Robiginitalea biformata HTCC2501: one gene and its partner. The protein of the gene in region 1 interacts with the protein of each later gene in a pairwise test. Links are inferred from orthologs where the notes say so. Each region holds a gene or a part of one and is shown in the gene's direction. Other genes may lie near its edges.

Region 1 (6,357 bases):
GTCGGTGAGCCCGGACATGGTGGCCGGGGTACCCCGCATGTGCATCAGGATCACAGGCACCTGTTTTTCAGCGAGCAGCGGCAGCATCTTCGGGTCTGCCTCCCCGGCGGTTATGTCGTTGATCAGGGCCGCCCCCGCCCCGAGGGTTTCCCGGGCTACCCGGCTCCGGAATGTATCCACCGAAATCCGCGCCTCCGGGAATTCCCGGGCCAGCTTTTCCACCAGCGGGACCACGCGCCCGAGTTCTTCGCTCTCACTGACCTGCCCCGCTCCGGGACGCGTGCTGTAACCGCCCACGTCCAGGAAGTCGGCACCTTCGCCCAGCAGTTGTTCTGCCCGGAGCATGGCTGCCCGTGGGTCTGCAAATCGTCCGCCGTCGTAAAACGAATCCGGGGTTGAATTGAGGATGCCCATAATCCGCGGGGTCGAAAGATCCAGCAGCTTTCCATTGCAGCAGATGGTCATAAATCGAGGTTTTTTGGCCCGGCTCCGGCAAAAATCCCGTGAAAACAGTACTTTTGACAGGTGCGTTAACCCGCCGAAATTACGCAAATTCGAGCAACCCATGAAGGAAACTTCCAGAGCCTACGACGCTGTCATCGCCACGTGCCGGGACCTGTTCCGCCGCAAGATGAACGATTACGGCGCTGCCTGGCGCATCCTGAGATTGCCCTCCCTGACGGACCAGATATTTATCAAGGCCCAGCGGATCCGCAGCCTGCAGGAGCACGGGGAGCGCAAAGTGGACGAAGGGGAACTGGCGGAATTTATCGGGATCACGAATTATGCGATTATGGCCCTGATCCAGTTGTCCCGTGGGGTTGCCGACCAGCCGGACCTGGAACCGGAGGAGGCCCTTTCCCTTTACGACGCTCAGGTGGCCCGGACCAAGGCGCTGATGGAAGCCAAGAACCACGACTACGGGGAAGCCTGGCGCGACATGCGAATTTCCTCCCTGACGGATTTGATATTGCAGAAGCTCCTGCGGGTTAAGCAAATTGAAGCGAACCTCGGGAAAACCGAAGTGAGCGAGGGAGTGGAAGCCAATTACCAGGACATGATCAACTATGCGGTCTTTGCCCTGATCCATCTGGAAGAAAGCGCGGAAAAACCCAATCAAGCATGAAATACCTTGTGCACCTGGCCCGCGTACTGGTCGGGCTCCTGTTTATCGTCAGCGGATTTATCAAGCTCAATGACCCGGTGGGCTTCTCCTTCAAACTGGAGGAGTACTTCAGCCCACCCGTGCTGGACCTGCCGTTTTTGGAACCTTATGCCCTGGCCATTGCCCTCTTTGTGGTGGTCCTGGAAGTCATACTGGGGGTGACGCTGCTGTTGGGCTATCTGCGCAAGCCCACGCTCTGGACGCTCCTGGCGACCATCGTATTCTTTACGTTTCTCACGCTATATTCGGCCGTGACGGGCAAGGTGACGGATTGCGGGTGCTTCGGGGACGCCCTGAAACTCACGCCCTGGCAGTCCTTTTACAAGGACGTCGCCCTGCTGGTGCTCATCCTGGTTCTGCTGGCGGGCAGTAAGTACATTAATCCGATAGGGAGCCGGCTCTTCCGGGCAGGGGCAACTGCCCTGGCCCTGGTGGCTTGTATCCTGTTTGCCAACTACGTGTTGAACCACCTTCCCTGGATCGATTTCAGGCCCTACCATATTGGCGCCAGCATCCCGGAGGGGATGGTCATCCCGGAAGACGCCCCGGCCCCGGTCTACGAATACGACTGGAAGTTCCGGATAGACGGGGAAGAACAAATTATCACCACCAATGGGGAATACCCGGAGGTGGAGGGGGAATTCGTAGAAGTGGCGGATACCCGTGAGATCCGGGCGGGTTACGAGCCTCCCATCCACGATTTTACCCTGGAGAGGGAAGGGGTGGACTACGCCGGAGAAATCCTGACCCGGCCGCAACTGCTGATGGTCATCTCCTACGACCTGGACAAGAGCCATGCCCCGGCGTTTAAAGCCCTCGCCCGCTACACGGATTCCGCGGCCGCATTGGGGTATTCGGTAATCGGCATGTCGGCCTCCTCCCAGGAGGCGGTCGATGCCCTCAAGGCCGCAAACGGGCTGGACTTCCCGTTTTATTTTTCGGACCAGACTACCCTGAAGACCATAGTGCGCTCCAACCCGGGGGTCCTCAGGCTCGAACGGGGCATCATTCGCCAGAAGCTCCATTACAACGACCTGGAGGAGCTGGAACTGCAACCCCTGACGGAAGCGGCACGGTATAACATGCCCCTGAAGAAAAGCCTTGACAGCATCATGGAGCTCGACCAGAAATACCGGGCCGAGGCCCATCAGGGCGATTTCTCGAACTGGGGCCTGCAAATGGAAATCGACAGTTCGAACATCGCCTGGATCGATTCTGTTATTGCGGTCAACGGTTACCCCGGTAAGAGTCAGGTTGGCGGGGAAACATCCAAAGCGGCGTGGTACGTAATCCAGCATTCCAACCGAATCGATGAATTTCTGCCCCAGATCGAAGGGGCTGCGCGGGCCGGGGAGCTGCCTTTCCGCCTGTATGCCATGATGCTGGACCGCCAGTTGATGAGGCAGGGAGAACCCCAGATATACGGGACACAGGGCACGTCATTTTACATGGGTTCCCCCCCGGAGAAAGTTGATATGATCTGGCCCGTGGCCCAACCCGGGAAGGTAGACAGCCTCCGGAAGGCCGCAGGATTTGACCAGCCCCTGGAAGATTATGGAAGGGAATTATTTGGCGAAGATTTTGTGTACAGGAACTATACAATCGAACAGGCCCGGGAAATGTGGGCGAAACAAAACATCCAACAATAAAACCGAAACGCAATGAGATCTAATATCGTAGCCGGAAACTGGAAAATGAACAAAACGGCCTCCGAGTCGGAAGCCCTGCTGGACGAACTGGCCGCCAAGCTGCCGGACTGTTCGGCGGAGGTGATGGTCGCGCCCGTATTCGTCAACCTGGCCGAAGCGGTCAGGCGCCTGGAACATTCTAAAATCGAGGCGATTGCCCAGAACATGCACTTTGCGGATTCCGGGGCCTACACCGGGGAAGTTGCCGCGGATATGCTGCTCGGCATCGGGGTAGATACGGTCATCCTCGGGCATTCCGAGCGGCGGGCGTATTTTGGCGAGGACGACGACTTGCTAGCCAAAAAAGTGGGGCAGGCCATTGAAAAAGGCATGCGGACCATCTTCTGCTTTGGGGAAGAGCTCAAGGACCGGCAAGCCGGGAAGCATTTCGAAGTGGTAGAATCCCAGTTGAAGAACGCCCTGTTCCAGCTGCCGGAGGAAGCCTGGGGGCGGATCGTCCTGGCGTATGAGCCCGTCTGGGCTATCGGCACGGGAGAAACCGCCAGCCCGGAACAGGCCCAGGAGATGCATGCATTTATCCGTAAAATTGTGTCCGACGCCTACACGGATGCGGTGGCCCAGAAAGTTTCCATCCTTTATGGCGGCAGCGTCAAGCCCGGGAACGCCGCCGAGATCTTTTCCAAGCCCGATGTAGATGGCGGGCTGATCGGCGGGGCCTCCCTCAAGGCGGATGACTTTGTGGCCATTATCAAGGCCATCGGATAGGTGTGTAAACCGTTCCTATGTATATCTGTTGTTCCCTGACCCTGAAACCGCTGCAGCCGGCTTCGGAAATATTCATAGCGGCACTGGGGGAACTCGGGTTTGAGAGTTTCGAGGAAACCCCCACAGGGCTCAAGGCCTATATCCGGGAGGAAGACTGGGATGAGCAGGCACTGGCCGGGGTACCTTACTGGTCGTCCCCGAAATGGGAAGCTTCCTTTGAGATTACCCGGGTGGCCCAGCAAAACTGGAATGCGCTCTGGGAAGCGGATTATCAACCCATCCAGGTGGGCGACCGGTGCGTGGTGCGGGCCCCGTTCCACCCGGATCCGCCGGCCGGAACGGATTTTGACCTGGTCATTTCCCCAAAGATGAGTTTTGGAACAGGCCACCACCAGACCACCTGGCTGATGCTCCGATACCTCCTGGACATGGACCTGAATGGGAAAGCCCTCCTGGATATGGGTTCCGGGACAGGCGTATTGGCCATCCTGGCTGCGCGGCGGGGTGCCCGACCCGTCCTGGCCGTGGACATCGATCCCTGGTCGGCAGAGAATTGCCGGGAGAATGCAGCCCGGAACGGGGTGCCGGAAATCGAGGCGGTCCTCGGGGATGTTCGGGCCATCCGTGGCAGGGATTTCGATTGTATCCTGGCGAATATCAATAAGAATATACTTCTGGAGGACCTTTCGGGCTATGCGACCTCCCTGCGGGAAGGCGGGGAACTTTTGCTCAGCGGGTTTTACCGGGCCGACCTCCCGGATATCCGCGAAGCCGCTTCCCGCCACGGGCTGGAATTCAAGGATTTCCGCGAACGGGAAAACTGGGTTGCCGCCCGGTTTGGGAAGTTCTGATTTCGGGCCGACCGACAGGGCTCTTGCTGACGGATTCGGAATGGGGCACCGGATGTTTTGCAAAAACATTTTGCCGTAAGCCCTTTTTTTGAGGGGAATGCAAATCCGCAAACCCGACGAATTGCGGGAAATTTTTTTTATTATATTCGTATCAAACCCCTTGGATATGAGTACGAAGGAACGCTTGCAGGAAGAATTGCTGGTAGAAGACAAGCAAAAACACCTGAGTGAAATTGTGCTGTTCAACGACGAGGTGAATACTTTTGACCACGTCATCCAAACCCTCATCGACGTCTGCGAGCATACACCCGAACAAGCCGAACAGTGTTCCCTGATCGTACACCACAACGGCAAATGCACCGTTAAAACAGGGGAATTCAGCGACCTGAAACCGCGATGCACCCGACTGCTGCAAGCTGGCCTGAGCGCCGAAATCGTCTGAGAACCATTCTGATATATTTTATCGATATTTGGTAAAAACCAACGATCGATGCGCGCTCTTTCCTTTCTCCTGCTATTTACACTTTGTACTGCAAACGTTTCCTATTCGCAACAACCGGCCGGGCAGTCAGCCGATGCTGCAACCGCACGGGATGCGTTTATCAGGGATTTGCTCTCGCGGATGACCCTGGAGGAAAAGGTCGGGCAGATGAACCAGTACAACGGTTTCTGGGATGTCACCGGGCCGGTCCCGGAAGGCGGCGATGCCGAGCGTAAATACGAAGACTTGCGGAGTGGCCGGGTGGGCTCCATGCTGAATATCACCAACACCTCGGATACCCGTAAACTCCAGGAGGTAGCCGTTAAAGAAACCCGGTTGGGCATTCCGCTGATTTTCGGGCAGGATGTGATCCACGGGTTTAAGACCATCAGCCCAATTCCCCTTGCCGAGGCCGCCAGTTGGGATCTGGAGGCAATCCGGAAATCCGCGGAACTCGCTGCCCGGGAAGCAGCGGCGTCCGGGATTCACTGGACCTTTGCCCCCATGGTGGATATTTCCCGCGATCCCCGTTGGGGGCGTGTTATGGAGGGTGCCGGGGAAGACCCATACCTCGGGAGTCGGGTTGGGGTGGCCCGGGTCCGCGGTTTCCAGGGGGACGATTTGTCCGACCCGCTGACGATAGCGGCCTGCCTGAAACATTTTGCAGGGTATGGCTTTGCCGAAGGGGGGCGCGATTACAATACGGCCGATTTCGGTTTGTCCACCCTGTATAACGTGGTGCTTCCGCCGTTTCAGGCCGGGGTGGATGCCGGGGCTGCGACGGTCATGAACTCCTTTAACGTATTGAACGGTATCCCGGCAACCGCCGACGCCTTCCTCCAACGGGATATCCTGAAGGCCGCCTGGGATTTTCAGGGATTTGTGGTCTCCGATTGGGGGTCCATAGGAGAGATGATCCCCCATGGCTACGCCCGCGACCGGAACGAAGCAGCTCTGCGGGCTGCGGTAGCCGGTTCGGATATGGATATGGAAAGCGGTATGTACCTGACGGAGCTGCCGGAACTTGTCCGGGACGGCAAAGTGCCGGAAAGCCTGGTAGACGAGGCCGTTTTGCGAATTCTGGGATTGAAATACGACCTGGGGTTGTTTGCCGACCCGTACCGGTACGCGGATGCAGAGCGGGAGAAACGCATCCTCTCGAATCCTGCGCGCCTGGAGACCGTCCGGGATATGGCGCGAAAATCCATCGTCTTGCTCAAGAATGAAGGAGGTGTGCTGCCCCTGTCAAAAAATGGCGGTTCCATTGCCCTGATCGGCCCGCTTGCATCGGATAAGGACAGCCCCCTGGGCAGCTGGCGCCTAACGGCCGAACCGAATTCCGCGGTTTCCGTCCTGGAAGGGATGCAGGCCTATAGCGGAAATACACTGGCATATGAACGGGGGGTACCCCTGGCAGAAGGGGAGACTGCCTTTGTCTTCGAAACT
Region 2 (6,308 bases), 150 kb from region 1 along the record:
CCGCGTGGGCCTCGAGGACAATATCTGGTTCGACAAGGGCCGTACCAAACTCGCCACCAACGGGCAGCTGCTTCGACGTATCCACGCGCTGGCCGAGGCGAATGAACGGACATTGATGTCTGCCGTAAATCTCCGGAAATTGCTGGACCTGCAGGCCGGGAACGGGAAATACGGACGCGCATGAGTGGGGAAGCCTCAAACACCCGCAAGGAAACGGGCCGGTTTTACAAATTGCACCTCATTTGGTACAGGATCCGCCACGGCATGATCCTGCTGAGTATCCGGAACCTGTTGCTGCGATTGAAGATCAATATCAACCCCTATTGGATCGATCGGGAGGGCCTGGACCTGTCTGCGGAACCCCGGCTGCCGGAACCCCCTGAAACGTATCGGCTGGAGGCCGTCCCCCGCAAACAACTCCGACCCCTGTTTGAATTGCTCCGGTATAACCTGGACATGCTTGAGGATCGGCCGGAGTCTCCCTATGAAGCCCTTGGACTCTACAAGGGGGAAGAGCTGGCTGCCTTTACGATGATGCGGTACGGGCAATTTGAACTCAGCGGGAAAAAATTCCTGCTATCGCCCGGGGAGGCCTACCTGGAAAACATGTACACATTTGAGAATTTCCGGGGAAAAAAGCTGGCCCCTTACCTGAGATACCAGTGTTACAAACACCTGGAGGGCAAAGGGATCAGCCGGTGTTACAGCGGAACCCAATGCCTGAATACCGCCTCCCGCCGGTTCAAGGCCAAGCTGAATATCCAACACGAAACTCTCTACCTGCACATCGACCTGTTCAAGCGGTTCCAGCGGACCTACCTGCTCCGGAGATATACCCCTTCGGCTCCCCCGGCGAACTAGCAGTCCAGGTTTGTGGGAATTAAGCAGGTCAGCAGGAATCAGGCAAACAGCAGGAATCAGGCAAACAGCCGGAATCAGGCAAAACAGCAGGAATCAGGCCTGCTCCAGAAGTTTTTGGTTGATTTTTTTCACCAGCCCGGGCCCCTCGTAAACGAACCCGGTCCAGAGCTGTACCAGGCTGGCGCCGGCGTCGAGTTTCTCCAGGGCATCCCCGGCCGAATGGATTCCGCCCACGCCGATAACCGGGAACGCGCCTTTTCCCTCCTCAACCAGGAAGCGGATTACCTCGGTGGAACGTTTGCGCAACGGGCGGCCACTGAGTCCCCCCTGCTCTTCCTGCAGGTACATGTCGGATTTCAGGTCGTCCCGGGCGATCGTGGTATTCGTGGCAATCACCCCGTCGATACCCGTTTCCCCGACAATTTCGATAATGTCCCGCAACTGCGCATCCGTCAGGTCCGGGGCGATTTTCAGCAGGATGGGCTTTTCCCGCGTGGCATTTACCAGGGCGCATTTTGTGTTTTCCCGTTTCATGATCCGAAGCAGCTCGGTGAGCGGCTTCTTCTCCTGCAGCTCCCTGAGCCCCGGGGTATTCGGGGAGCTTACATTGACCACAAAGTAGTCTACATGGGGGAACAGGGTTTCGAAACAGATCATGTAGTCCTTGACCGCTTCCCGGTTGGGAGTCGCCTTGTTCTTGCCGATATTCCCGCCGATCAGGACCCGACGGGTCCCGGCCAGGCGCTCGGCGGCCTCGAAGACGCCCCGGTTGTTGAACCCCATCCGGTTGATGATGGCCTTGTCCGCCCGCAGGCGGAATAGCCGCTTTTTCGGGTTTCCCGCCTGGGCTTTGGGGGTAAGGGTTCCAATCTCCACAAACCCGAAACCGAAATCCGCCAGTTCGTCGAACAATCGGGCATCCTTGTCAAACCCTGCGGCAAGCCCCACAGGGTTGGGGAATTTCAAACCGAAAACCTCCCGTTCCAGACGCGGGTCGTCCAACCGGTACATGCTTCTGAGCAAACCGCCCAGGCCCAGCCGGTGCAGGGTCCGTATAGCGAAAAAGGAAAAATGGTGGACTGCTTCAGGATCGAATAGAAACAACAGGGGCCGAAGCAGAAGCTTGTACATAGGGGGTGCGAATTTCGTCAAAATTACAAACTATCCGCGCACCCTACCAAGCTTCACGGGTGAAAGTCGACAAACGGCCGCACCTATACCGCCCCGGGATTATTCCGGGACCCCGGAACCTCCTCCGGATTCCGCTGCCGGCGCCATCGGGGCCCGCATGACCTCCTGGCAAAGTTCCACATACCGTTGGTATTGCAATTCGTTGAACGTACCGAGCAACATCCGGTCGTACCGGAGCGAATTGGCGAGCATCATCTCCTTGATTTCCCGGTATTTTGTGCCGAGGACCTCCACTTCTTCTGTGGTTTCCTGAGGGTGCGTATTGAGCAGGTCACGCGCCCGGGCCTGGAGTTCGGCATTCTCGGTTTCCAGGGCTTCCGTCCAGCGGTTCAGCTTTTCCTGTTGCGCATCGTTCAGCTGGAAAACCAACACGATAAGTTCCGTATCCTTTCCCCCTACCCCCAGGGCGCATTCCTGGGAAACTGCGGGAAACAGGCAGAAAGTCAGCAGCAGGGTTGTCAGAAATCTTCGGATCATCTTTCTTTGCGTTGTACCCTGCAAATGGCATACAAGCCTCCGTACCGCAGGATCGTTCTTAATACTAACTCCTGATTCCTGTAAAAATTATATGTCCGACCTCCTCGAGCGCTTCCTCCGCTACGTCCGGATCGACACCCAGAGCAACCCGGACTCCGCATCCACCCCCAGCACGGAAAAGCAATGGGAGCTGGCCCGCCTGCTCGTTCGGGAGATGGAGGAAATGGGCCTGGAAGACGTCCGGATAGACGAAAAAGCCTATATCACTGCAACCCTGCCCTCGAATGTCCCCGATCGGTTGCCGGTAATCGGTTTTATCGCCCATTTCGATACGAGCCCGGATTTCAGCGGCACGAATGTCCGTCCGCGGCTGGTTCCGGACTACGACGGGGGGGACATTGTCCTGAATGCCGAATCCGGGATTGTCCTCTCCCCCGAGTACTTCCCGGAACTCCGGCGATACACCGGGCAGACCCTGGTGGTTACCGATGGGAATACGCTGCTGGGAGCGGATGACAAGGCTGGAATTGCCGAGATCCTGACAGCCGCCGAATATCTGATCCAACACCCCGAAATCCCCCATGGCACCATCCGAATCGGTTTTACGCCCGACGAGGAAATCGGACGCGGCGCCCACCACTTTGACGTCGGGGCATTCGGGGCCGACTGGGCCTACACCATCGACGGAAGCCAGGTTGGCGAACTCGAATTCGAAAATTTTAATGCAGCCCGTGCGGTGCTTACCGCTTTCGGGACCAGCGTCCACCCGGGCTATGCTAAAAATAAAATGGTGAATGCCATCACCACCCTGCAGGAAATCCTCTCCGGCCTCCCGCCGGGGGAAGTCCCGGAAAAGACCAGCGGTCGCGAGGGTTTCTTCCACCTCCACCAGTTCCAGGGCGGGATCGAGGAGGCCCGGGCGGAACTGATCATCCGGGACCACGATCGGGAAACATTTGAAAAACGCAAATCCCTGCTCAGGGTACTGGCGGAGGAAACGGCCCGAAAGCGGCAAGCCCGGGTGGAAGTACAAATCGAAGACCAGTATTACAACATGCGGGAGAAAATACTCCCGGTCTACCCCATTGTGGAAGTGGCCGAACAGGCGATGCGGTCCGTTGGGGTGGAACCCCTGATCCAACCGATCCGCGGGGGCACGGACGGGTCCCAACTGAGCTATAAGGGGCTGCCCTGCCCGAATATCTTTGCCGGGGGGCATAATTTCCACGGGAAATTCGAGTACGTTCCGGTTGAAAGTATGGAGAAGGCCGTGGAAGTTATTGTGAAAATTTGCGAACTTACTGCCAGCAAACCGCCCGATTCATGGAAAAATCAGCCAAAATAGCCGCATATTTCGAAAAAGAGGGGCCTTTTCGGGAAGGGATTGCCCGATTGCGCGACCTGGTCAGCGACACGGAACTGGAAGAAGACTTCAAATGGAGCTGCCCGGTTTATACGTTGGGAAAGGAAAACGTCGTGGGGGTACTCGCATTTAAGAACCATTTCGGGCTCTGGTTCTTCAATGGGGTATTTCTTTCGGATCCGCTCGGGGTACTCGAAAATGCCCAGGAAGGCAAAACCAAAGCCATGCGGCACTGGAAGTTTACCTCTGTGGAGCAGATTGACCCCCGGCACGTAAAAGCCTATGTACTCGAGGCCATTGCCAATGCCCGCAAAGGGGTCCGGCTGGATCCGGTCAAACCCAAAAAAACCGCAATACCCCACCTGTTGCAGGCCGCCCTGAATTCCGACCCGGAACTCCAGGCCGCTTTCGGCAACTTGGCCCCCTATAAACAGCGGGATTACGCAGAGCACATCGCCTCGGCCAAACAGGAAGCCACGAAAAAGCGGCGTCTGGACAAAATCCTCCCGATGATCCGACAAGGGGTCGGCCTCCATGACAAATACAGGAACTGTTAATGGGCTACCCCTGTAGGGCTATTGGTTTTCCGATTGCCCGGACCCCCGGACAGGCCCCTAGCGGAGCTCCCAGCCGTTGTGGTAGTCCGCACGCATCAGGCGGTTCGCTCCGGCATCCGTAAATGCCGACTGCCCGGCATCCCACTTGAGTTTCCGACCCGTTTTGTAGGCGATATTCCCCATATGGGATACCCGCGCCGCATGGTACCCCACCCGGATAGGCGCCCGGAGGATTGCAGCATCCCGGTTGCGTACCGCTTCCAGGAAATTTGCGGTGTGCAGGTCCAGGCCATTCCCTTCGGCCGAACGCAGCGGTACCGCTTCCATTTTTGGCTGGTCCGGCAGTTGCCGCCAGCTCTCGTGTTCCACCTCGGGAATTACTTCCCAACCGCCCCGGTCCAGGACCAGGGTGCCATTGTTCCCGATAAATGCAATACCGTGATTCCTGCCGTAATTCCCCCCGTCAATACCCGTGGCGTGCTCCCAGAGGAGGTTGAAGCCATCGAATTCATAGACGGTCTGGAGCGTATCGGGCGTCTCGGAGGCGTCGTCGGCATAGGCAAACTTGCCCCCGGAGGCCATAACAGAATTCGGGGCGGTTGCTTCCATCCCGTATAAGGCATAATCGATGAGGTGCACCCCCCAGTCGGTCATCAGGCCGCCCGCGTAGTCCCAGAACCAACGGAAATTAAAATGGAAGCGGTTTGGGTTAAAGGGGCGTTCGGGCGCCGGCCCCAACCACATCTTATAGTCGACCCCCTCAGGCGCCGGGCTGTGCGGCAATACGGGCACTGGCTGCATCCAACCCTGGTACGCCCACGCCTTTGCCAGGCGGACGGGCCCCAGGGCCCCCGTGCGAAGGAAATCAATCGCATCCACAAAATGCGGCTGGCTGCGCTGCCACTGGCCAATCTGGACCATCCGCCCGCTGCCCTCAACTGCTTGCAGCATCCGGTCGCATTCCTCAATGGAGTTTGCAATGGGCTTCTCGCAGTACACGTCTTTCCCGGCGTCCAGGGCATCCAGGAGTTGCAGGCAATGCCAGTGGTCCGGCGTGCCGATAATCACGATGTCAACATCCGCATTTTCGAGTAATTCCCGATAATCGCCGTACTGTTTGGGTTTGCCGTGCCCCGCCTCGGTAAGCTGGGCAGTTCGGCGCTCCAAAACGCCCTGGTCCACATCGCAAAGGGCGGTTACCTGTACCTCGGGCAGCTTTAAAAAGGAACTGAGGTTTGAAAAACCCATGCCGTTGCAACCGATCAGGCCAATGCCGATCCGGTCGTTCGCCCCCAGAACTTGGGATCCCCGGCTCCACAGGGGCGCGGGCACCAATAAGGCGGAGGCCGCAGCCGAGGCACCCAGGGCCCCTTTGCGGATAAATGATCTGCGTGTTTCCATAGTCCGATGTTCTTGAAAACAAGGTACTACATTGGCAGGGCAAAAAAAAACGCCGGCTGTTGCCGGCGTTTTCCATGCGATTGCGTCAGGGCTTGCACGCCCCGAAGAAGCGGAATTCTAATCCTTGGGGTCGTTCGCCTTTTTGCTCAGTTCCATGGAAATGGCAGAGCGATCGAATTTCATACGGCCTGCCATCGTTTCGATGATGCAGGAGAAGTCCTTGTCGTTCAGGTCCACAACCTTTCCGTACAAACCGCTTTTGGTTACGATCTTATCCCCTTTTTTCAGGGCTTTGGCAAACTTTTTCTCGTCTTTCTGACGCTTGATCTGCGGGCGGATCATAAAGAAGTACGCCACTGCAAAAATCAGGATCATGGGCAGGAACTGCCCGATTTGGTCACTCATTCCGTTGCTGATTTACGAATCTTAGTTCTTAACCGGGCCCACTGCTGCCGTTC

Evidence for each region.
Region 2: the proteins of tpiA (region 1) and pepT interact in binary tests that used the Escherichia coli proteins (3 or more experiments, as listed by UniProt). The link is inferred for Robiginitalea biformata HTCC2501 from one-to-one orthologs.

The regions. Positions count from the first base shown.
Region 1 is NC_013222.1:1,608,244-1,614,600, forward strand. The notes cover bases 1,741-4,702. They hold tpiA (triose-phosphate isomerase), read left to right. Parts: upstream 1,741-2,826; coding sequence 2,827-3,579; downstream 3,580-4,702. Other genes in these bases: RB2501_RS07140 (BT_3928 family protein), read left to right, coding at 1,741-2,814; prmA (50S ribosomal protein L11 methyltransferase), read left to right, coding at 3,597-4,430; RB2501_RS07155 (ATP-dependent Clp protease adaptor ClpS), read left to right, coding at 4,597-4,702. Outside these bases: folP (dihydropteroate synthase), read right to left, coding at 1-465; RB2501_RS07135 (DUF1599 domain-containing protein), read left to right, coding at 566-1,126; more of RB2501_RS07140, read left to right, coding at 1,123-1,740; more of RB2501_RS07155, read left to right, coding at 4,703-4,872; beta-glucosidase BglX, read left to right, coding at 4,921-6,357. UniProt on the Escherichia coli protein: Involved in the gluconeogenesis. Catalyzes stereospecifically the conversion of dihydroxyacetone phosphate (DHAP) to D-glyceraldehyde-3-phosphate (G3P).
Region 2 is NC_013222.1:1,753,964-1,760,271, reverse strand. What follows is about bases 1,835-4,747. They hold pepT (peptidase T), read left to right. Parts: upstream 1,835-2,620; coding sequence 2,621-3,874; downstream 3,875-4,747. Other genes in these bases: RB2501_RS07820 (Gfo/Idh/MocA family protein), read right to left, coding at 4,507-4,747; RB2501_RS07825 (YdeI/OmpD-associated family protein), read left to right, coding at 3,853-4,449; RB2501_RS07835 (hypothetical protein), read right to left, coding at 2,092-2,529; RB2501_RS07840 (quinone-dependent dihydroorotate dehydrogenase), read right to left, coding at 1,835-1,992. In the rest of the region: RB2501_RS07850 (BKACE family enzyme), read left to right, coding at 1-184; RB2501_RS07845 (GNAT family N-acetyltransferase), read left to right, coding at 181-861; more of RB2501_RS07840, read right to left, coding at 955-1,834; more of RB2501_RS07820, read right to left, coding at 4,748-5,850; preprotein translocase subunit YajC, read right to left, coding at 5,968-6,255; RB2501_RS07810 (DUF1573 domain-containing protein), read right to left, coding at 6,277-6,308. UniProt on the Escherichia coli protein: Cleaves the N-terminal amino acid of tripeptides.